One region of the Alteromonas sp. WD8-37 genome, then DNA from elsewhere that is predicted to be linked to it. Evidence: predicted binding sites of a transcription regulator. Region 1 holds the regulator's gene; each other region holds the start of a gene.
What was found. Region 1 encodes FliA, which starts transcription of late flagellar genes. Its sites were predicted from a motif close to CTAAAGNTNNNNNNNNNNNNGCCGATA; they were not measured.

Region 1 (7,588 bases):
CGGCTGCAGCCTGAAACTGGCCTTTACCATGCAACTCGTCTAACAGTGCTTCAAATTCATCATCGGTAATATCATCCCCGCTACCGGCCGGCGCGGCGGTGGCAGACACCGGTTTATTCTCGGTTGCGGCCACAGCATCAGCCGGGTTGGCGGCGCGCCCGGGCGCGCCACTGCCGTGTAGTTCATCCAGCAGCTTTTCAAATTCGTCTTCGGTAATTTCATCAATACTGCCACCGGCGGATGGCGACATCGCTGCCACTTCCGGAGCTTGCGGTGTCTGCTCTACCACCTGCTGCAGGTTGTCATCCAGATTGCCCGGGGTAGCAGGCTGGGCACCGGCCCGGCTGGCATTGTCAAAAATCGCCTCATCCGGGGTTTCTGGGGTGCTTAGCTGATGTAACAGCTCCACCAGGGCCGGGTCCGCTGGTTCCAGCGGCTCACGGGATTTGACCTTTTCAAACATGGCCACCACCACATCGGTGGCTTGTAAGATGGTGTCCATCAGCTCAGGGGTCAGGGTGCGCTGACCATTGCGCATGACATCAAAAACATTTTCGGCACCGTGGCAAATCTCCACCAGTTCGGTCAGCGATAAAAAACCGGCGCCGCCTTTTACTGTGTGATAACCGCGAAAGATTGCGTTGAGCAAATCACTGTCTTCGGGGTGATTTTCCAGGTCCACCAGCTGCTCTTGCAACTGCTCCAGGATCTCACCGGCCTCTACCAAAAAGTCCTGTAAAATATCTTCGTCTAAATCAAACGCCATCAGCCCGCTCCCTTAAAACCCTAAGCTAGACAAAAGGTCATCAACATCGTCCTGACCTTTTACAACGTCGTCGCGTTCTGCGGCATTCATGATCGGCCCTTCTGCTTCGACTTTTTCGTTTTGTTTTTGTTGTTTTGCCGATGCTTCGGCAGCACTGACCTCAGGCTCACCAAACATGGTCAGCATGTTCACCAGGCTGTCTTCCACTTCTTTGACCAGCTCGATAACCCGACGGATCACCTGCCCGGTCAGATCCTGATAGCCCTGGGCCATCAGCACTTCGGTCAGTAGCGCGGTAAGACGATCGGATTCGGATGATGCATCGCTTAACAGCTGATCGATATCGCCGCATAAGGCTTTAAACTCGCCCAGCTCGATCTGGCGGGTCATCAGCTTTTTCCATTCTGGCATGATGCTGTCAATTCGCCCGGATAACGACTCGGCGATCGGCATACTGGCTTCCACCGCATCCATCGTGGTGTTGGCGGCTTTCTCCGTTTCCTCAATCACGTAGGTCAGGCGGGTTTGGGCATCTGGAATATCATCATTGGCCAGGCCAACAATGCGTTCATCCAGTTGAAAATTATTCAAGGCATCGTGCAGCTGGCGCGTTAGCTTGCCCACTTCGGCAAACAGCTCGATGGATTCTTTGGTAGATATCGCTTCCAGCAGGCCGTGAGCAGCAGCGTTATCGCCCTGCTCCAGGTAAGTCACAAGCTGCCGCGCTTCTTCTAATGAAATAGGCACATTGACATTGGTCGACATCCAGTTTTCCTCTGTGTCTGTCAGAACAGCTGGATTACCCTAAGCGTTCGAAGATTTTATCTAATTTTTCTTTGAGGGTAGCGGCGGTAAAGGGTTTTACCACATAGCCATTTACGCCTGCCTGAGCGGCAGCCACGATTTGTTCTTTTTTGGCTTCGGCAGTCACCATCAGCACCGGTAGCTGCTTGAGTTTGTCATCAGCGCGGATCGCCCGCAGCAGGTCGATGCCCTGCATGCCTGGCATATTCCAGTCGGTCACCACAAAATCAAAATCGCCCTGTTGCAGCATCGGCAACGCAGTGCTTCCGTCATCCGCTTCCTGGATGTTGGAAAAGCCCAGATCCTTCAATAAATTCTTTATGATTCGTCTCATCGTAGAAAAATCATCTACCACAAGAATTTTCATATTTTTGTCCAAAATGGCCTCCACCGGGGATAGTAATTATTATAAATCGTTCTAGGTTTGGTTAGTTATCGGCACGCCACGACTGCATTTTAGCTTTTAATTTTAGCATTGCCTGGCTGTGTATCTGGCTGACGCGAGACTCACTGACATCCAGTACTTCACCGATTTCCCGCAAGTTAAGTTCTTCGTCATAGTACAACGAAAGCACAATCGCTTCACGCTCGGGCAGCGTGGTGATGGCATGGGCCAGCGCTTTTTGAAACGCGCCCTGCATCAAATCTTCCAACGGGGTGTCAGCCCCCTGATTAGCCGGGGTGGTGATCACATCTTCCGACACGCCTAAGTCTTCAATGCCCACCAGTTTGCCGGCATTTACTTCATTGAGCATTTGATGGTAAGTGTCCAGTGATACATCCAGCTTGGCTGCAATGTCCACATCACGGGCATCGCCGCCAGTTTCCCGCTCTACTTCATTGATGGCTTCGGTAATGGCGCGGCCATTTTTATGTACCGAGCGCGGCGTCCAGTCGCCTTTGCGGATTTCATCCAGCATAGCACCGCGGATACGGATACCGGCGAAAGTCTCAAAGCTGGCGCCTTTTGAGCCGTCAAAATTTTTGGCCGCTTCTAACAAACCAATCATGCCCGCCTGAATCAGGTCATCCACCAGCACACTGGCGGGTAAACGCGCCATCAGATGATGGGCGATACGCTTGACCAGCGGCGCATGCCGCTCCACAAGCTGGGCTTTATTGGTTTGCTGCTGATAAGCGGCCGCTTTGTTGTTCAACGCTGCATTCCTACTGCTTTGCCGGCGACAAGTTGCTCAATAAAAAATTCCAGATGCCCGCCCGGTTGATTCGGAATGGGCCACTGTGCGGCATTGGCCGCCAGACGGGTAATGGCCTGGGCTGCTGGCGAGCCGGGAAAGGCATCGACAATGGCCGTTTGTTTGCGCACTGCTTTACGAATATTTTCGTCAAACGGTACAGTTGCCACTAACTCCAGCGCCACATCCAAAAAGCGCCCGGTGACCTTGGAGAGTTTATTAAACAGCTCCTGGCCTTCGCGCATGTCCCGCACCATGTTGGCCACAATCTTAAAGCGGAACACCCCGTGTTCGCGGTTCAAAATTTTGATCAACGCATAGGCATCGGTTAAGGAGGTTGGCTCGTCGCACACTACCACCATGATATCCTGTGACGCTTTGGAAAAGCTCAATACCATGTCTGAGATCCCGGCGGCGGTATCCACAATCAATACATCAATTTGCGAGCGCAACTCACTGAACGCGCGGATCAACCCGGCATGCTCGGTGGGTGTCAGTTCGGTCATAGACTGGGTACCGGAAGTGGCCGGTGCGATCTTGATACCATGGGGGCCGGTCACCAGTACCTCATCCAAGGTACATTCGCCGGATAACACATGGGCGAGATTTTTTTCCACCCGCAGGCCCAGCATCACGTCCACATTGGCCAGGCCAAGGTCAGCGTCCAATACCATTACACGCTTGCCTTGCTTGGCCATGGAAATGGCTGTATTCAGGGTAATGTTGGTTTTCCCTACCCCACCTTTACCACCAGTAACGGCGATGACTTTAATTAATCGTGACTGATTCATCTTTCGTAAGCTACTCGCTTGATCTTCAATCATACTGCCTGTGCTGAATTTCCGATATTACTGGCACTAGTATGAGTCAAACCATACTTTTTATAAAGCTTTGCCGCAGCAGAGACCAGAGATTTTGCATCTGCCACTTTAATATCCTCGGGCACCTGCTGGCCATCGGTCAGATAACTGACCGGCAGCGCATGTTCAATGGCTACACTGAGCACCTCACCTAAGCTGTAACATTCATCCAGCTTGGTAAAAATACATCCGTCCAATTTCACTGCATCGTAGGCGTGAATGATACGCTGTAATGCGGGATATTGGGTATTTGCCTGCGCCACCAGGTATTTTCTCACCGGTTGCATCTGGCCACCGTCAAACTTTGCCAGTTGCTTGATCAAGCGGCTGTCACGCTGGCTAAAACCAGCAGTATCGATCAACACCATGCGCTTGTGACGCAGCTGGAACAATAATTCGGCCAGTTCTTCACTGGATTGGGCCTTACGTACCGTACAGCCAATAATCTTGCCATAGGTGGCCAGTTGTTCATAAGCTGCAATCCGGTAGGTATCGATAGTGATCATCGCCACCTGATCGGCACCGTATTTTTGCGCATAGCGTGCAGCCAGTTTAGCCACAGTGGTGGTCTTACCGGTTCCGGTTGGCCCCACCAGCGCTACCGCGCCGGTTTGTTGCAGAATATCATTGCCAGAAACATTGACGCGATTAGCCAATAGGTTAAGCAGATAAATCCAGGCTTCGCGTTCGTTGTATTCTTTTGGTGTGTAATTCACCAGTTGTTCAGCCAGGCTGTAGCTTAAGCCCATGCCTTCTAGACACTGCATCATATAGCTTTGGGTCGGGCTCTGGCGCTGCTGCTTGTCGTTCATCAGGCCGGCCACCTGAAACTGCAGCACATTACGTAAAGAGGCCAGCTCTTCCTTGATGGCATCCAGTTCACTGGTGTTGCCGCTGTGTGCAACCGGCTGGCCGGTAAATTGAGTGGGCGCTTCCTGGGCTGACTGCGAACGCTCTAAATCTAATTCATTTTCATCGTCAAAAAAGTTAAAGCCATTGTGCGGGGCCTGACGCGACGCAGATGGTTGCGCTGATTGTTGTGACGGGCGCTGAGGTACTTGTTGCTGCTGAGGCTCTGGCTGACGCTGAGGGGCTGCAGCTTGGGCACGTTCAGCCTGCTGACGCTCAACATTTTTATTTACCTGCTTTTCCAACAGCGCGCGCAATGTATCCGGGCCATCATCGCCGATGATTTCGCTTAAGCTGGGCGTGCCGCCTGATGTTGAGGTGGATTTGGCCGCCGGGGCTTTACGCGGGGCTAGCTTGGCTTCGGGTTCTTTGTCGTAGGCTGCCACCAGTTCAATCCCGTCGGCTACCTTGCGGTTGGACATGATCACAGCTTCGCCACCTAACTCGGCTTTTACTGCATTCATTGCTTCGCGCATGTCTTTGCCAAAAAAACGTCTGATTTTCATTGCAACCTCTACTCATGCCCCGCGTCAGATTATTGACCCACTGAGCTGACAATTTTTATTTGTTTGTCATCTGGTACTTCCTGGTACGACAGTACATTCAGGCCAGCCACAGAATATTTAAAGAAGCGGGAAAGTACCGGGCGTAACATGCCAGATGTCAGCAGTACTGCTGGTTCACCGGACAATTCCTGTTGCTGGCTGGCCTGTTGCAATGATTTTTGCAAGCGGTCAGCCAGGCCAGGTTCGATGCCGGCGCCATCTTCCCCTCCTGCCTGAAGGGATTGGTGCAACATCTGTTCCAACTCTGGCGCCAGAGTTATGACGGGGATTTCCGGTGTGCCCTGGCAGATTTCCTGGGTGATTAAACGCTTCAGGGAAATACGCACCGCCGACACCAGTACATCCGGGTCCTGGCTCTTGGTGCCATATTCACTCAAGGTCTGCACGATGGTGCGCATATCGCGGATAGGCACCCCTTCAAACAACAGGGTTTGCAATACTTTGACCACGGTACTGAGCGGCAGAATATCCGGCACCAGCCCTTCCACCAGTTTGGGATTGGTTTTGGCCAGCATATCCAACAGTTGCTGCACTTCTTCGTGTCCTAATAACTGATAGGCATTGTTGGTCAGCAGCTGAGATAAATGGGTGGCCACTACGGTAGCTGCGTCTACCACGGTATAACCTAAGGTCTGAGCATGCTCACGCTGATTGGGCTTGATCCACACAGCATCCAGGCCGAAAGCCGGGTCTTTGGTGACGCGACCATCCAGGCTACCAAATACCTGCCCGGGGTTTATCGCCATTTCTTCATCATGGCTGATTTGCGCATCGCCAATGGTCACACCTAACATGGAGATGGTGTAGGCGTTAGGATCTAAATCGAGGTTATCGCGAATATGTACCGGCGGGATTAAAAAGCCCAGCTCTTGTGACAGCTTTTTACGCACACCTTTGATGCGGGTCAGCAGCTCACCGCCCTGGGACTTATCGACCAGCGGGATCAGGCGATAGCCAACTTCTAAGCCCACGGTGTCGACCTGCTGTACATCATCCCAGCCCAGTTCTTTCACCTCTGGCGTTTCAAGGGTCTCACCATTGGCCGGCGTCAGTGGCGCAGGCTCTTGCTCGGCTTTTTTGGCCTGGCGGGTTTGCCAGTACGCATAGCCACCAGCAATGGCCGAAAAGCCCAAAAACGCAACATGCGGCATGCCCGGGATAATCCCCATCACAAACAATACCGCCGAAGCAATGTACAACGCTTGCTGATTGCCTAGCTGGCTGCGAATTTCTTTACCCATTTCCTGGGTTTCGTTTTCGCGGGTCACGATGATGGCAGTGGCCACCGAAAGCAACAACGATGGAATTTGCGCTACCAGGCCATCACCAATGGTTAGAATGGTGTACACCTCCACTGCGCTGCCAAAGGTCAGATCGTGTTGCAGCATGCCAATAAACAAGCCTCCCACGATGTTGATCAGCATTATGAATAAGCCGGCGACCGCGTCACCTTTAACAAATTTTGACGCACCGTCCATGGAGCCATAAAAATCGGCTTCTGCAGTGATTTCTTCACGGCGCTGACGGGCCTGGTCCTGGTCGATGTAACCGGCATTCAAATCAGCATCAATAGCCATCTGTTTACCGGGCATGGCATCGAGGGTAAAGCGAGCGTTGACTTCCGAAATCCGGCCGGCACCGGCGGTTACCACTTTGAAGTTGATGATCAGCAAGATGGCAAAGACCACAATCCCCACCGCATAGTTACCACCGATGACCACGGCACCAAAGGCTTCGATAACCTTACCGGCGGCATCGCCGCCTTCGTGGCCGTACAGCAGCACCACCCGGGTGGAGGCCACATTCAATGCCAGACGCAATACCGTGGCGATCAGCAAGACTAACGGGAAAATACCAAAGTCGATGGGGCGCTGGGTAAATACCGCCACCAGGATGATGACCAGCGACAACGCAATGTTAAAGCTGAACAGGATATCCAGTAAAAACGGCGGCATGGGCAGGATAACCATGCCCATAATGGCCAGCAGTACGATGGGGGCACCCAGGCCGCTGGCAATTTTTTGCAGCTGACTCTTGTCGATTTGTTGCAGGTAACCTGATAACTGCATGGGGAATTGATCTCACTATCAGAAAATTGACGCTGAAGGCTTTCTGACAGGGGCTGTTACAACTACCATGCCACAATGTGGCGAATGCCAGATTTAGCGGCGCAACTCCTCGGGGATAGGCAGGTCTTTTTTCAGCGGTTTAGGCCGCTGGGCTTTACCAGCTTTATAAGCGCGCAGCTGATAGACATAAGCCAGCACCTGAGCCACCGCCATAAACAGGGTGTTGGGCACTTCATCATCCACCTCGGTGGAATAATAAATAGCACGGGTCAGCATAGGCGTGGGGATCAGCATCACGCCATGGGCACTGCCGATTTTTCGGATATGCATGGCCAGTTCGTCGGCCCCTTTGGCCACCACCACGGGTGCCCGGTGGCCGTCTTCTTCATACTTGATGGCCACCGAAAAGTGAGTCGGG
Region 2 (7,588 bases), 310 kb from region 1:
TTATTCCATATCGGGTCTAAAGGCGAACTGCAGGGGGGAGCCTGACAAAGAGATGGACTGCGTTTGTGGGTGCCAGCTTGATTCACTGCGACCGTAGTGTCTAGCAACGTAGCGTAGGCCTGCCAGGAAAAGGGCAGTACGGGGCGCTTACCTGTCGATGCGGTACAACTAAATTGGCTCAATACACGCGCGGTATTTGTGCGTCGCAACCGCTGGTAAATGCTGGTGTGTCGGGACGCTTGCAATGTTTTGGCGATACCAGCACGAATAGGGTTTGAGTCAACATACGCCATGCAGGCTGCCAGTGCAGTATGATCAAGCAATGCTTGCGACTTATACCGGCCTTCCCAAAAACGGCCGGTGCACTCATCTTCTTTATTAGCCTGCCGGGCAATGTATTCATTCAGTTCGCGCATAAACCAGCTGATATCTGCCAATCGACGCCGGTAGACGGCAACTGCATGGCGTACGCTTTCTTTGTCTGCCGGGCTCAACCGGTCATGCAACGAAGGGTTGCTGTAGTCGCGTTCACAAGCCGTTCCTTTATGGAGCCGGTGCCAACGTGTGAGCACCTCTTCGTTACTTAAATGCTGCGCCTGGCCGGCATCAATTTGCAGGACCAGGTGGGTGTGATTATGCATCACAGCATACGCACAAATATGGATTGAAAACACTTCACCCAACAGCAGCAGCCGTTCTTCTACCCATTGCCGCCTATGCTCGTAAGAGCGTCCTGTCACAACATCCTTACCGCACAAAAATGCCCGGCGCACACAGCGCGAAACACAGTGATAATAAGGAGTGCGAGATACATCAATCAGGCTGCGTCGTGGTAGGGGCATGTGAGAAACTCCAATTTGCGTAAAACACAAACTATGAGCTATGCGGGCCCGAATAGCTGCTGTACCTAAGGCGAGTTTTTGCGCTACCCGTGGGTGCCTAGTAGACAGATAATGTGTGGCTGTCCACTACCAGCAGTGGCAGGTGAAAAACACAAAAAAGCGGCCCGGAGGCCGCCGTGTACTTATGTGTTGCTGATTAGACTTTAAACTGACGAATAGACTGTTGCAGCTCTTCGGCCAAACGTGCCACTTCGTGGCTAGACTCAGAGGTTTGCTGAGCGCCCACCGTGGTTTCTTCTGCAATACCCACAATGGTTTCCAGTTTTTCGCTGATCTCCAGTGAAACCGTATTTTGCTCGCGGGCCGATTGCTCGATTTGAGAGCTGACATCATGCGCCTGGCGCACGGCTTCTGAGATAATATCCAGCGCCCGGGTGGCTGATTCGGTCTGCTCTACGCACACTGCGGTTTGATCTTTACCCTGATTCATCACATCCACCGCGCGCTCCGCGCCAGCTTGCAGCACTTCGATCATGGCATTAATTTCTTGGGTCGACTCCTGCGTGCGGCTGGCCAGCGTACGAACCTCATCGGCTACCACCGCAAAGCCGCGACCTTGCTCGCCGGCTCGGGCGGCTTCGATCGCCGCGTTTAAAGCCAACAGGTTGGTCTGGTCGGCCACTCCGCGAATCACATCCAAAATGCCGCCGATGCTGGCGCTGTCCTGATGTAATTTATTAATTACTTCTGCCGCTTCTTGTACATCACGAGCAAGCACTTCAATGGTGCGTTTATTTTCCAAAGAGATTTGACGCACTTTTTCGGCTTCACTGTCCGCATGACGAATCTGGCTTAAAGTATCTTCAGCATTTTGCATCACCAATTGTGAGGTGGAATGCATCTCGGTTGTGGCGGTAGCAACCTGAGATATCTGGGATTTTTGATCCTGGATGGAGTGGGTGGTTTGTGCGGTGACAGTAGAGGTCTGTTCAGATGCTGCCGCCAGCTGTTCAGCCCGGTTATTGATACCATTGATCAATGATTTCAGACTGGCGATCAGTTGATTACAATTGCGCGCCAGTTGGCCAAATTCATCCTGGGCAGAGTCATCTAAGCGGTGGGTCAAATCACCTGACGATACTACCTGCAGCAGTTCGTTCACGCGGTTAAGCGGGCGGGTGATTGCGCGTACTGTGAAGTAGCCGATAATTATTGCAATCAGCAGTGAAACCAGCACCACGACAATGACCACCAGGTTGCCGCTGCTGACCTTTTCACTTACCTGGGCATCAATTTGGGCCGAGCGCTCGTTGGTCAACGCCAGCAAACGTTCTAACTCGACCATCGCTTCAGAGATATTGTTATCAGACTGGTTAAGCGCTTGTTCAGCGGCATTACGGTAGGCCAGACGGTCGGTATGCAGTTGCACCACGCCGTCCTGAGCGGTAATCGCATTTAACGCATTGCTCACCATCTCGCTGATTTCTTCTAAACTGCCTGAGGAATCCTGCCCATTGGCCGCATCCATCATGGCTGATAGCTTGGTCGATACATCGTCAACCACCAGGCTTACCTCGTTGCCCAAGGTTTCCGCCCGCACCAGTGTCTGGGTTTTGACATATTCATTAGACACGGTCAGCATCGACAGGAGTGCAGACTCCAATTCACTGCCGATTTTAGCAGCTTCGCTTAATGCCGGATTGGTTTCAACCGCTGGTAAATAGGAAAAATCGAGCAAGTAGGTAGAAGCATCGTCAGCATTGTCTTCAGCATCCATTAAGCGCTCGTCAATGGTATTGCGCATGCTCATATACTGACGATGGCTGGCATACATTTTTTCAACATTGCGGATGTAGGTGGCGTAACTGCTTTTTACCTTATCCAATGATGCTTTAAGCGCCGGGTCGTTCTCGACAATGGGCACCAGGCGTTTGTAAGTTTGCTCAAACAACTGGCGGCTGTCATTGAAACTGGCCTGTTTTTCATTAAGACCCTCCAGGCTTTCTTCAATGTATGACTCAAAGGTCAGCCGGCTCATGTTTAAAAAGGTGGCTTTTAATGTGTTGCTTCCCGACAGGGTCGGAATGGCTACATCGTTGACCTCGTCGGTGGCTGCGCCAATTGAGTTGAGGTTGTATAAAGAAGAAATACTGATCAATACCAGTAATAAACTGATGGTAACAAACCCACCGATTATTCGCATGGCCACCGTGATTTTCATCGAGACTCCTGATGCATACAAGGTTTTGTTAGAATTTTTAGGCTAGTGCTGAATTCTTGTAAATTACACCCACTATTTAACCACAATCTTTGCTGTTTGCGTGTAGAAAGAGTAGTTTTCGCCATTCCCTTGAGGTTATCGACATGGGCAGGGCTAACTTTAAAGAAATCCCTTTGGTGATTAAGATTTAATATCCATCATTAAGTATATTTTCTACACTTGAAGTTTTTGTCGAATGCCTACAAAGCACTACAAATACCCACTTGCATACCACTTCTTTATGAACGTCTTATATTCTTTTATTTGCTAGCTCACACATATTGCCAGTCAGTTGCAGATGCGACAGCAAGCCTCGCAGTCTACTTGGCTGGACAGCCACCGGTTATCCCTTTACTGGACACCCACATTGTTTCATCAGGCAGAGCGTTCGACGTCAGGAGAAAGTGGTAAAGATGAGCCGAAAGATGATGTCTACCAAGAGCTAAATAAGTGGGTGCCCAGTGCGGAGCATAATAGCTGGTCAATACGGGGCTAGGTGGGTGTCCAGTGCGGCCGACCTCTTGCGCAATTGCTAAGAGCTAGGAAGGAAAACTGATGCGTTCGCCGGTATGCAGACGCAGGGCGGTCAGCTTGTTGCCCCACACATAGCCGGTGTCCAGGCCGATAAACTGTGGGTGTCCAGTGCGGCCTTCCAGGGCAGCCCAGTGCCCGAATACCACATGTTGGTCCTTGGGCAGTTGGGGGTTGGATAGTAGATACCAGGGCTTGAGCCTATTGCTGGCACTGGCCGGTGTGCCTTTTTCCTTGAGATTCAGTTTGTAATCGTCAGTAACAAAGCGCATCCGGGTACAGGCATTGATGATAAAGCGCATTCTGGCATCGCCGCTAAGATCGTCGTGCCAGTGTAAAGGCCCGTTGCCATACATGTGGCTTAACACATCCTGATACGCTGGCCCCTGTAACTGGGCGCTGACCTCAGCAGAAAGCTGCAGTAGCTGCTCCGCTCCCCAGCCCGGATACAAGCCAGCATGGACCATCACATGCCGGTCGTCGATACGCATGGCCAGCGGAAACTGCCGCAACCAGCGGGCGATGGCCGGAGCAGCCGGGCTGGCCAGCAGGTTGGCCAGGTTGTCTTTTTTGTTGACGGGTTTAATGCCTTCGATCACTGCCAGTAAATGCAGATCATGGTTACCCAGCACAGCGCTAAAGCGCTCGCCCAGCGACATCAGATAATCCACGGTGGCCAAAGAATCTTCGCCGCGAGCGACAATATCGCCCACACACAGCAACTGGTCCTGCGTTGCATCAAATTCACATTTGTCCAACAGCCCGCGTAGCCCGCTATAACAGCCTTGGATATCGCCCACGATGAGGGTTTGCCGGGCCTGCATGTTTGTCATCATCAATTAATGACGTTGGGCACAGCCAAACGAAATACCTCAATTGGCACTCGGAACATATCACCGGTTTCTGCCTGCATCTGGTAATAGCCTTCCATGGTGCCCACCGGGGTGTCGATGACCGCGCCGCTGGTATATTCGAAATGTTGACCGGGTGCGATGGTGGGCTGTTTACCAACCACACCTTCGCCCTGAACTTCAGACTTTTTGCCACTGCCGTCGGTAATCAGCCAGTAACGGCTGATCAACTGGACCGGCACATCGCTGCCATTTTCGATGGTGATTTGATAGGCAAATGCGTATTTATCATCGTGATTTGCCGGATGCTCTGGCAAATGCCGGGTGGCCACTTTCACTTTAATCAATGTTGAATCGTTCACTCCTGCACAACCTCTTGCTGAGTGATGTAATTGGCAATGGTCGCAAAATCCTGCAGTGACAGAGTTTCCGCCCGCGCTGCCGGGTTCAGGCCCAGCGACTGTAGCGCCGCCTCGCCTATACAGTCCTTTAGACTGTTTCGAATGGTTTTGCGGCGCTGGTTAAATGCCTGCGCGCAGACCCGCTCCAGGGTGTTGACCGAGGTCACCTCCACCGGCGGCTGCGCATGAGGCACCAGACGCACTACGGCAGAGTCTACTTTGGGTGCCGGTTTGAATGCATCAGGCGGCACGGTTAGGACCGGTGTCACCGCGCAATAATACTGCGCCATCACCGACAGCCGGCCATAATTTTTTGAGCCAGGGCCAGCCGCCAGACGATTCACCACTTCTTTTTGCAACATAAAATGCATATCCGCAATGCTTTGTGCATAGTCGAATAAGTGGAACATTAGCGGCGTGGAAATATTATAAGGCAGGTTACCAAACACCCGCAGCGGCTGGTCGGCGTTAGGCAGGCTGGCTTTGACTGTGTCAAAATCCAGGGTCAATGCGTCCTGCTCGATAATATTAAGTTTGCTGCCGTGAAATGGATGATGCCGTAAGCGCTTGGCCAGATCGCGGTCCAATTCCACTACGGTCAGAGCCTCTACCCGTTCGCAGACCGGGTCAGTCAGTGCCCCTAAACCGGGGCCGATTTCAACCAGATTTTCGCCATTTTGGGGATGAATGGCATTCACAATTTGCTCAATGACATAGTCATCATGCAAAAAGTTTTGGCCAAACCGCTTACGTGCAGTATGGCCTAAATGGGTTTTACTCATAGATGATTGTTCGCAAGTTCGATGGCTTTTTCGAGCGCTTTTTTGAAGCTGCCGGCATCTGCCTGACCGGTGCCAGCCAAATCGGTGGCAGTGCCGTGGTCAACAGAGGTACGGATAAATGGCAGCCCAAGCGTGATGTTAACAGCAGCCCCGAAGCCTTTAAATTTTAATACCGGTAAGCCTTGATCATGGTACATGGCCAGTACCACATCTGCGTGCTCCAGATATTTTGGTTGGAAAATTGTATCAGCTGGCAGCGGACCGGTCAGCTTAATTCCTTCGGCGCGCAGTCCTTCAAGCGCTGGAATGATGGTATGCAGCTCTTCTTTTCCAATATGGCCATTCTCGCCGGCATGCGGATTGAGCCCGCACACAAAGATATGCGGCTCGGCAATGCCGAACTTTTGCTGCAAGTCGGCGTGGATGATCCGAATCACCCGGTGCAGGCGCTCTTCGGTGATTGCGCGCGACACATATTCTAATGGAATATGGGTGGTGGCCAGAGCTACATTGAGCCCTTCAGTGGCCAGTAGCATCACCACATCCATGGTATTGGACTGATAAGCAAAATACTCGGTGTGACCGGAAAATGAGACACCGGCTTCATTGATGATGCCTTTATGTACCGGGCCGGTCACCACCGCATCAAACTGCTCGTGCATATTAGCATCACAGGCCTGACGCAGGGTTTCGACCACATACTGGCCATTGCCGCTATCCAGTTGTCCAGCGATGACCGGCACATCGGTATCAATCTGGCGGATGAACAGTTCACCGGGCTGCTGCAGCTCGCCCTGAGCTGACTCAAACGGGCGTAAAGTGAGAGGCAGCCCTAACAGCTTGGCCCGTTCGGTTAGCATAGTGCCATCGGCAAAGACCACCAGTTGCGCGTCCCATTGCTGCTGCGCCAACTGAATAATCAAATCCGGGCCAATGCCCGACGGTTCGCCGGGCGTGATGGCTATTTTCAACATGGTCATAGTCTGGGTGGCCGAAACTACAGCACTTCGATGTATGCGGCATCGCGCATTTCACGAAGCCAGGTTTCTGACTCTTCCTTGAATTTACGGCTGTAGATAAGCTGTTGGGCTTTATCTTCTTTACGTTTTTCGGTGGCATCGTCAAACCGGCGATCCAGTAAATGAATCAGATGCCAGCCATGGGTCGACCGGATTGGCTGGCTGTATTCGCCAGGCTCTAAATTGGCCAGCGCTTTTTGAAATGCCGGCACATACATGGTCGGGTCAGCCCAGCCCAGCTCGCCGCCTCTTAACGCAGAGCCCGGATCTTCCGAATGCTCTTTGGCCAATTCAGCAAAATCGGCTTCGCCGTCAATCACTTGCTGGCGGAATTTCTCCAGGCGTTGTTTGGCTTTTTCTTCGCTCAAAATAATCGATGGCTTGATCAGAATATGGCGAGAATTGACCTCTTCTACCGTGACTTTTTCAATGCCGCGGGTATCTTTGATTTTTAAGATATGAAAGCCGGCGCCACTGCGGATTGGCCCAATCAGGTCGCCTTTTTCATGCTCCTGGACTGCTTCAGCAAATAGGGTAGGCATGGAGTTGATGTTCAGCCAGCCCATGTCACCGCCTTCCAGCGCATTAGAGCCAGAAGATGAGGTGATAGCGATGCGGGCAAAATCCGAACCTTCACGCAGCAAAGACAATACTTTACCAGCGCGCTGGCGGGCTTCTTCCACTGCTTCTTCATCCGGTTCTGAAGGCAGGCCGATCAAGATGTGGCCTAGCTGATATTCTGCCTGTTCAGCGCCTTGCTCGTTCATGACTTTCACCAGCGAGTCCACTTCCTGCTCAGTGATGTAGATCCGACGACGGACATTGGCCCGACGCACTTCACCCACAATCAGCTCCTCGCGGACGCTTTCGCGGTAGTCATCATAACTGATCCCCTGATTGCG
Region 3 (7,588 bases), 420 kb from region 1:
TGTCATTTCATGGTGGCTTGCTGGGGGTGCTGGCGGCGCTGGCCTGGCAGGCCAAACGCATGCAGGCCCGCTTTTTGGAACTGGGCGATTTTGTTGCCCCGCTGGTGCCCATCGGCTTAGGGGCCGGGCGTATTGGTAACTTTTTAAATGCCGAATTATGGGGCCGGCCCACCGATGTGCCCTGGGCGATCATCTTTCCTAATGCCGGCAATGAGCCGCGCCACCCCTCGCAACTGTATGAATTTGCTTTAGAAGGCGTGGTGTTATTTGTGATCTTATGGCTGTATTCGGCACGGCCTCGCCCGGTGGGCGCGGTCAGCGGGCTGTTCTTGTTAGGCTATGGGACGTTTCGCTTTATCGTGGAATATTTTCGCCAGCCGGACGCGCACATCGGCCTGTACGATGTGGGCTTAAGCCAGGGGCAGTTATTGTGTGTGCCGATGATTGCGCTGGGCCTGATTTTGATGGTTCAGGCGTATCGCCGCGGGGCTATCTCGCCGGCCGTCCGGCCTGCGGATAAATCGTCGGCAGCCAAACAGCCCGGTCAAAAAAACAAATCCCGGTCAAAATAGCAGGTAGGGGTATGAAAGAATATTTACAGCTGATGCGCCACGTGCGCGACAATGGCATTGAAAAGCATGATCGCACCGGAACCGGTACCTTCAGTGTATTTGGCTACCAGATGCGCTTTGACCTGCAAGATGGCTTTCCCTTGGTCACTACCAAAAAGTGTCATCTACGCTCCATCATTCACGAGCTGCTGTGGTTTTTAAAAGGGCAGACCAACATTGCCTACTTAAAAGAAAATGGTGTGTCGATCTGGGATGAGTGGGCCACCGACGAGGGTGAACTGGGGCCGGTGTACGGCGCGCAGTGGCGCAGCTGGCCGGCACCCGATGGCAGCACCATTGACCAGATTGCCCAGGTGATTGAGCAGATTAAAACCAACCCGGATTCACGCCGCCTAATTGTCAGCGCGTGGAACCCGGCGGTGTTGCCCGACAGCAGCCTGTCTCCTAAAGAAAATGCCGCGGCTGGCCGACAGGCGTTGCCGCCGTGTCACACCCTGTTTCAGTTTTATGTGTTAGACGGCAAGCTGTCCTGCCAGCTGTATCAGCGCAGCGGGGATGTCTTTTTGGGGGTGCCGTTTAATATCGCCAGCTACGCGTTGTTAACCATGATGGTGGCGCAGGTGTGTGACTTACAGCCGGGTGAGTTTATTCACACCCTGGGCGATGCCCATTTGTATTCGAATCATCTGGAGCAGGCTGACACCCAACTGGCCCGTGAGCCGTATGCGCGGCCCACCATGCACATTAATCCCCAGGTCAAAGATATCTTTGGCTTTTGCTTTGAGGACTTTACCCTTAAAGACTACCAGGCCCATCCGCATATCAAAGCCCCGGTCGCCATCTAGCTAACCTATCCCGCCCCGGCCGGGGCGGGTGTACCGGTTTGCTCAGCCCGGGCTATCTCGCCGCGCAGGCTGCGTAAAAACAGCAAGCCGGGGATGACCATCAGGGCGGTGAGCACAAAGAATACACTCCAGTTGCCGTTTAACGCATCCACCAGCCAGCCACTGGCGCCTGCCAGAGTGTTTTTGCCCGCCACACTCAACGAAGCCATCAGCGCGTACTGGGAAGCCGAAAATGCGCGATTACACATTAAGCTGATAAAAGCCACCATGGCCACGGTACTCCAGGCCGAAGTAAAGCCGTCGATGACAATGGCTGCGGCAAACAGGGTTTTGTCCGGGCCGGTGGCAGCCAGCCAGGCAAACATCAGATTACTGCTGGCCATGGCAATTCCGGCAATCATCAGGCCGCGATAAATGCCATAGCGGATATTCATCATACCGCCGATGATGGCAAAGACAATGGTCACCCACCAGTTAAGCAGCTTGGAATAAAAACCAATGTCGGTATTGGAAAAGCCCACCTCTTTGTAAAACACAATGCTCATGCGGCCCAAAAAGGCCTCACCCAGCTTGAACAAAAAGATAAACATCAATATCGATAGCGCCAGGCGCACCCCGTTGCGCCTGAAAAATTCGCTGAACGGTTCTTCTAACGTCACCCGTAGCCAGGCCCACATGGCCGGCAAGCCGCGGCTGCCGCCGGCCGCCTGCTGGTAGCGCAGATAGGCCTGCTGCTGCACACTGTCGCGGTCCACCTGCGGCTCTTTGGCCAGCAGGGTGAACAGGCTGATACCGGCCATCAGGCCAGCGAGCAACAAATAGATATCAGCCCACTGCCAGCCGGGCAGATCGGCAAAGATAAACGGCACCGCGCCCAAACCGCCATAGCCGGTCCACCAGCCGGCGGTGGCTAACGACGAGCCAGCCGACAGCTTGTCTTTTTCATGATCGGCAATCACATCGATGCGATAGGCATCCACCGCAATATCCTGGGTGGCAGAACAGATGGCAATAAGCAGAGCGAGGGTGGCCAGGCTGGCCAGATTTTGCTGGATATCCAATTGCGAGATGGCCACACAGCAAGCCATGATGGCCAGCTGCATAGTAAAGATCCAGCCGCGCCGCTGGCCTAACGCCAGCGGCCGTAACCGGTCAAGCAGCGGCGACCATAAAAAATTGATGGAATAGACACTGAAGATGATGCCGAACAGACCAATACCGGTGCGGCTTAGGCCTTCGTCAGCCAGCCAGGCCGAGATCACCGAGCCGATCATCACAAACGGAAACCCGCTGGAAATGCCAAATAAAAAAATGCTTAACAGACGACGATCGCGATAAACGCGCAGATACTGTGAGTAGGACATGGATAGGCCGGGTTAGTGGCAGACACTCCCGAGCCAATACCTCAGCTGTGGGAGCGTGCCTTTATTAAGGACGAATTCCCACACAGTCTATCGGACAACGGCCATGGCCTTCAAGAAAACCGGCGCACGCCTGCAATTCATCGATAAGCTCATTGTCGTACATCAGCTTATGCGCGTCCCAATAATGGATCTGATGAAGCAAATGCCAGAATACCCGCTCTTTATGGGTATAGGGCTGTTCGAGATGATAATCAACCTGGCTCCACTCTTCTAAAACATCCCAGAAGAACAATTCCAGTTCACTATATCCGATCAGACTTCCCCAATAACCGCGCAGGTAATAACAAAGCTGTTTCGCTTTTTCATCGATAAAGAAAGTAACGTTCACTAGGCCTTCGCCGGTGCGTTGATTTAACTTACTCAAGTATAGTGGGTAATCCAGTTTTGTCACATTACGTTAAAGTTAACCTGAACTACGCCGGCAAATCCAGCGAAAAATAGTTATGTTCTTATAAGTTACCAGCCCAGGTGGCGGGTCCAGCCGTGGATCTCCCGACCCAGCCGGCTGGCAAACGGCGAAGCCTGACCCGGCGTGCTGCGCAGGCTGCTCAGCTGCACCGGCAAATCGCGCTGACGATAATGCAGTTTTAAGCCGGTGCTGGCCGCCACCCGCCGGGCCTGACTGGTGTGGGCCGCCCAGCGGTTGGTCAGGCCGCCGGCGATATCCAGCACGGGTGCCTGAGTCTCAGCAATCCAGCGGGTGACTTGTTGATTGCGCTCCAATTCAGGCCAAAAGGGCGCTACTACCACCAGGGAGTCGGGCGTGGGCAGTTGCTGAGCAGCACTGAGCTCAAGCACTTGCGCTGCGACCATGCCCTGGGTAATTACCAGCCGATAGCCCGGTTCATCGGCGATGGCATCAAATACGGCGGCGGTCGTTTTAGCCACTACCTGCGCCCAGTCGGCCGGTTCTGATTGGCCGTCGCTGGCAGCAGGCTGAGCATCTTTTTCAGCAGCTGGCTGGTGACCCGGTAGCGCCTCAGCAGAAGCAAGTGGCACCACCAAAGTATGCCAGCCCCATTGCTGTAACTGCGCAGCCAGCGCCTGGCCAGTTTGCAGGGTCAGCCCCTGGCGTGCCGGCTCCACAAAAATCATCGCCACCCCACGGCTAAGCGGCACCGCCGAGGCAAAGCGCAGCGCTGTGTACTCAGTCTCGCCAACAGTGTAGGTGAGGCGTTGATGGGCCAGATAACGTTCCTTGAGCGTTTGGCTAAGCGGGCTGGCCAGCGCAGAGCTGAGCCAGACGACCATAAGCCATATACCGATTATGTACTTCACCCTGGGTTACCTGTGCTGCTGTCTGTGCTCAGGTTATCGGCAAAATGGCCGGATTATTGAGGCCGGATTGTGGAAGCTGTGTTGATGAACAGCAGAGCGCGCCGGTATTAGCCGGCGTCCACATACTCCGGCAGCGCTAGGGGCGCGGGTGTGTGCGTACTAAACGGGATGGGGGTGGTAAAATGGCTCCACTGTTGGGTATCTGGGTGACGGATGATCAAAGTCTGGGCATGCAACTGCAGGCGCGGTGCCATGGCAAGGGCTTCTGGATGCGCGTACAGACGATCGCCCAAAATAGGATGACCCAGCGCCAGCATATGCACACGCAGCTGGTGAGAGCGGCCGGTCACCGGCTTTAGCGCCACCAGGGTGCTGTCAGCCTGGCGCTCTACTACCGTGTAATAGGTCAGCGACGGCTTGCCGGTTTGCTGGCAGACCATTTGTTTAGGCCGGTTGGGCCAGTCACAAATCAGCGGCAAATCCACCATGCCGGCGGGCTGGCGCATACAGCCGTGAACCCACGCAAAATAGCGCTTTTGGGTTTGGCGGCTGGCAAACTGGTGCGACAGATAGCGGTTGGCGGCTTTGCTTAAGGCCATGATCATAATGCCGGAGGTGGCCATATCCAGCCGGTGCACCACCGAGGCGGTGGGAAACACCCGCTGCACCCGGGTGATCAGCGCATCTTTATGCGCGGCGGCTTTGCCCGGCACACTGAGCAGCCCGCTGGGCTTGTTAGCCACCACAATCGCATCATCCTGATACAAAATATTCAGATATGGCGACTGCGGCGGATTGTACACAAACGACGGATTGGCCATTATGGATTGTTCACCACGATGCGTAGCGCATCCAGTTGTACCTGGGCATCATCAAATGCCGCATCCAGCGCTTCGCGTTGTTGCTCGATAAACGCAATCTCACTGTCGCGAATGGCCGGATTGGTTTGCTGCAACTCACGCAAGCGATCGGCTTCCTGATTCAGGGTGTGCTGCATTTGCTGACGCGCGCCCTGCAACAGGCTCTGGCCTTGGTTGTCGGCCAGCTCGCGAGCGGTGTCGATTTGCTTTTTGACCGGTGTTTTTAACGCGCTGATAAGCTGCTGGGCAATTTTTTTGTTGGCCCGGCGGGTTTTATCAAAGGTGATATCCGACGGCTCGCCCTGCGCATCAATACACAGCTTGATGGGGGTCGGCGGCAAAAAGCGCCCGGCCTGCAACTGCTTGGGCGCATTGACCGACAAGGTGAATAACGCTTCTAACCAGTACGCGCCTTTGGGCAGACTGCGATCGCCGATAAAGCCCAGGCTGGCTTTGCCGATGGTGTCGGTGAGGATCAAATCCACCGCGTTATGAATAAGCGGATGATCCCAGCTTAAGTAATGCACATGCTCCAAGGTGGTGGCCACCCGGCGGCGGAAGGTCACGGTCATGCCGTCCGGGTCCAGCCCCGGCAGACTGTTAACCATGGACTCGCCCGGCGTTAGCACAATACAGTCATTGCCTTTGTCATCCTGATTAATGCCGATGGCATCAAACAGCCAGTTGGCAAAATCCGCCAGAGTCAGATTAGCATCCTGAGCAATCAGCTCATCCACCAGTTCGTCGACCTTGCCTTCACCAGAAGCATTGAGCTCCAGCAGGCGGTCGCGGCCCTGTTCCAGCTGCGCAGTCAGGCTGGCATTCAGTTCTTGGGTGGTGCTGACTAAATCGTCTAAGTTGTCGCTGTCCTGCGGTACCAGCAGGCACTCCTGCAACTGATCAGCAACCTGCTCGTACACGCCAGTACCAGTGGGGCAGGTTTTGCTAAAGGCATTGAGGCCATCGTCATACCAGCGTACCAGCACAGCCTGAGCAGACTCTTGCAGGTAGGGCACATGGATAGCGATATCTTCGCGCTGGCCAATCCGGTCCAACCGGCCGATACGTTGCTCCAGCAAATCCGGGGTCATGGGCAAATCAAACAGCACCAGGTGATGAGCAAACTGAAAATTGCGTCCTTCTGAGCCAATCTCGCTACACAGCAAAATCTGTGCGCCATCTTCCTCGTCGGCAAAAAAGTGCGCGGCCTTATCGCGCTCCACAATGCTCATGCCTTCATGAAACACCGAGTGGCGGATGCCGGTGCGCTGGCGGATGGCTTCACCCAGTTGCTGCGCGGTGACCGCGCTGGCACAAATCAACAGTACTTTATGTGGTTTGACCTTAGGTAAAAAGTCCAGCAACCATTCTACGCGCGGATCTAAGTCGGTCCAGGTGTCCACCAAGGCGGGCTGGCGCTCGGGAAACAGCATCTCATCCAGGCTGTCGCTGACCTCCAGCATGTCTTCATAGACCTCTGGCAACGCCAGCGGGTAGGTGTGCAGCTCTCGGCTGGGAAACCCGCTGATACTGGCGCGGCGGTTACGAAACAGCAGCCGGCCGGTGCCGTGGCGGTCAATCAGTTCATGCAGCAAGGCTTCACGGGCACTGGCATCGGTCAGATTATCCCAGTCGGTGTGGCTGTGCGGAGCCAGTTCGGCCAGGCGGGCTTTTTGGTCATCACTCAATGCCTCATCGCTTAACAGCGGGCTTACCGCCTCGGCCAGTTCGCTATAATGCGCTTCTTCGTCCAAAAAGCTGGCATAACTGTGAAAGCGCGCCGGGTCAAGCAGACGCAGGCGCGCAAAATGGCTTTCATGGCCCAGCTGGTCGGGCGTTGCGGTTAACAGCAGCACGCCGGGGATGTGCTGAGCCAGGGCTTCAATACGCTGGTATTCGGCAGAAGGTGCGGTTTCTGACCAGGCCAGATGGTGCGCTTCATCCACTACCAGCATATCCCAGGAAGCAGCCAGCGCCTGCGCATGATATTTGGGATGATCGCGTAAAAAGTCCAGCGAACACAGCACCAGCTGTTCTTGTTCGAACGGGTTGTCGTCGCTGTCAGCTGCTTGTTCGCAGCGGCTTTCATCAAAGATGGAAAAGGCCAGATTGACCCGGCGCAGCATTTCCACCAGCCACTGATGCACCAGCGAGTCGGGCACCACAATCAGTACCCGCTCAGCACGGCCAGTTTTGATTTGCTGATGAATGATCAGCGCTGCTTCAATGGTTTTACCCAGACCGACTTCATCGGCCAGCAGTACGCGTGGGGCATGACGGCCGCCAACCTGCGAGGCAATGTGCAGCTGATGGGGAATAAGCTCAATGCGCGCACCGCCCAGGCCAATAGTGGCCGAGCGCTGATAATCGCTCATGTGGGTCAGGGCATTAAGACGCAGGTCAAACCATTTGGGAATATCATGCTGCAGGCTGAACAAGCGCTGTTGCGGCTGATTAAGCTGGATATGATGGTCCAGCAGGGTTTCGGGCAAGCGTGCCATCTCGCCGGTATCCTGACGCGGGCCATGATAGATCACTACCTGCTGGGACACTTCCATCTCTTCGATGGTCATGCGCCAACCATCCTGACTGGTGATGGTATCACCCGG

Region 2: the regulator FliA is predicted to act here: its motif matches at 3,200-3,226, upstream of ACTUJZ_RS06295 (HAMP domain-containing methyl-accepting chemotaxis protein).
Region 3: the regulator FliA is predicted to act here: its motif matches at 4,154-4,180, upstream of ACTUJZ_RS05780 (DUF3530 family protein).

What each region holds. Positions count from the first base shown of each region.
Region 1 covers NZ_JBUZOV010000002.1:504,900-512,487, reverse strand. Annotated here, with positions in the region: gene ACTUJZ_RS07745 (chemotaxis protein CheA) at 1-766, opposite strand, end outside; gene ACTUJZ_RS07740 (protein phosphatase CheZ) at 779-1,531, opposite strand; gene cheY (chemotaxis response regulator CheY) at 1,566-1,949, opposite strand; gene ACTUJZ_RS07730 (RNA polymerase sigma factor FliA) at 1,999-2,727, opposite strand; gene ACTUJZ_RS07725 (MinD/ParA family ATP-binding protein) at 2,724-3,590, opposite strand; gene flhF (flagellar biosynthesis protein FlhF) at 3,587-5,041, opposite strand; gene flhA (flagellar biosynthesis protein FlhA) at 5,071-7,170, opposite strand; gene flhB (flagellar biosynthesis protein FlhB) at 7,264-7,588, opposite strand, start outside.
Region 2 covers NZ_JBUZOV010000002.1:196,546-204,133, forward strand. Annotated here, with positions in the region: gene ACTUJZ_RS06290 (transposase) at 1-842, opposite strand, end outside; gene ACTUJZ_RS06295 (HAMP domain-containing methyl-accepting chemotaxis protein) at 1,039-3,063, opposite strand; gene ACTUJZ_RS06300 (symmetrical bis(5'-nucleosyl)-tetraphosphatase) at 3,642-4,469, opposite strand; gene apaG (Co2+/Mg2+ efflux protein ApaG) at 4,469-4,846, opposite strand; gene rsmA (16S rRNA (adenine(1518)-N(6)/adenine(1519)-N(6))-dimethyltransferase RsmA) at 4,843-5,667, opposite strand; gene pdxA (4-hydroxythreonine-4-phosphate dehydrogenase PdxA) at 5,664-6,647, opposite strand; gene surA (peptidylprolyl isomerase SurA) at 6,665-7,588, opposite strand, start outside.
Region 3 covers NZ_JBUZOV010000002.1:80,825-88,412, forward strand. Annotated here, with positions in the region: gene lgt (prolipoprotein diacylglyceryl transferase) at 1-572, shown strand, start outside; gene ACTUJZ_RS05765 (thymidylate synthase) at 584-1,417, shown strand; gene ACTUJZ_RS05770 (AmpG family muropeptide MFS transporter) at 1,423-2,781, opposite strand; gene ACTUJZ_RS05775 (hypothetical protein) at 2,846-3,169, opposite strand; gene ACTUJZ_RS05780 (DUF3530 family protein) at 3,298-4,092, opposite strand; gene rluA (bifunctional tRNA pseudouridine(32) synthase/23S rRNA pseudouridine(746) synthase RluA) at 4,227-4,940, opposite strand; gene rapA (RNA polymerase-associated protein RapA) at 4,940-7,588, opposite strand, start outside.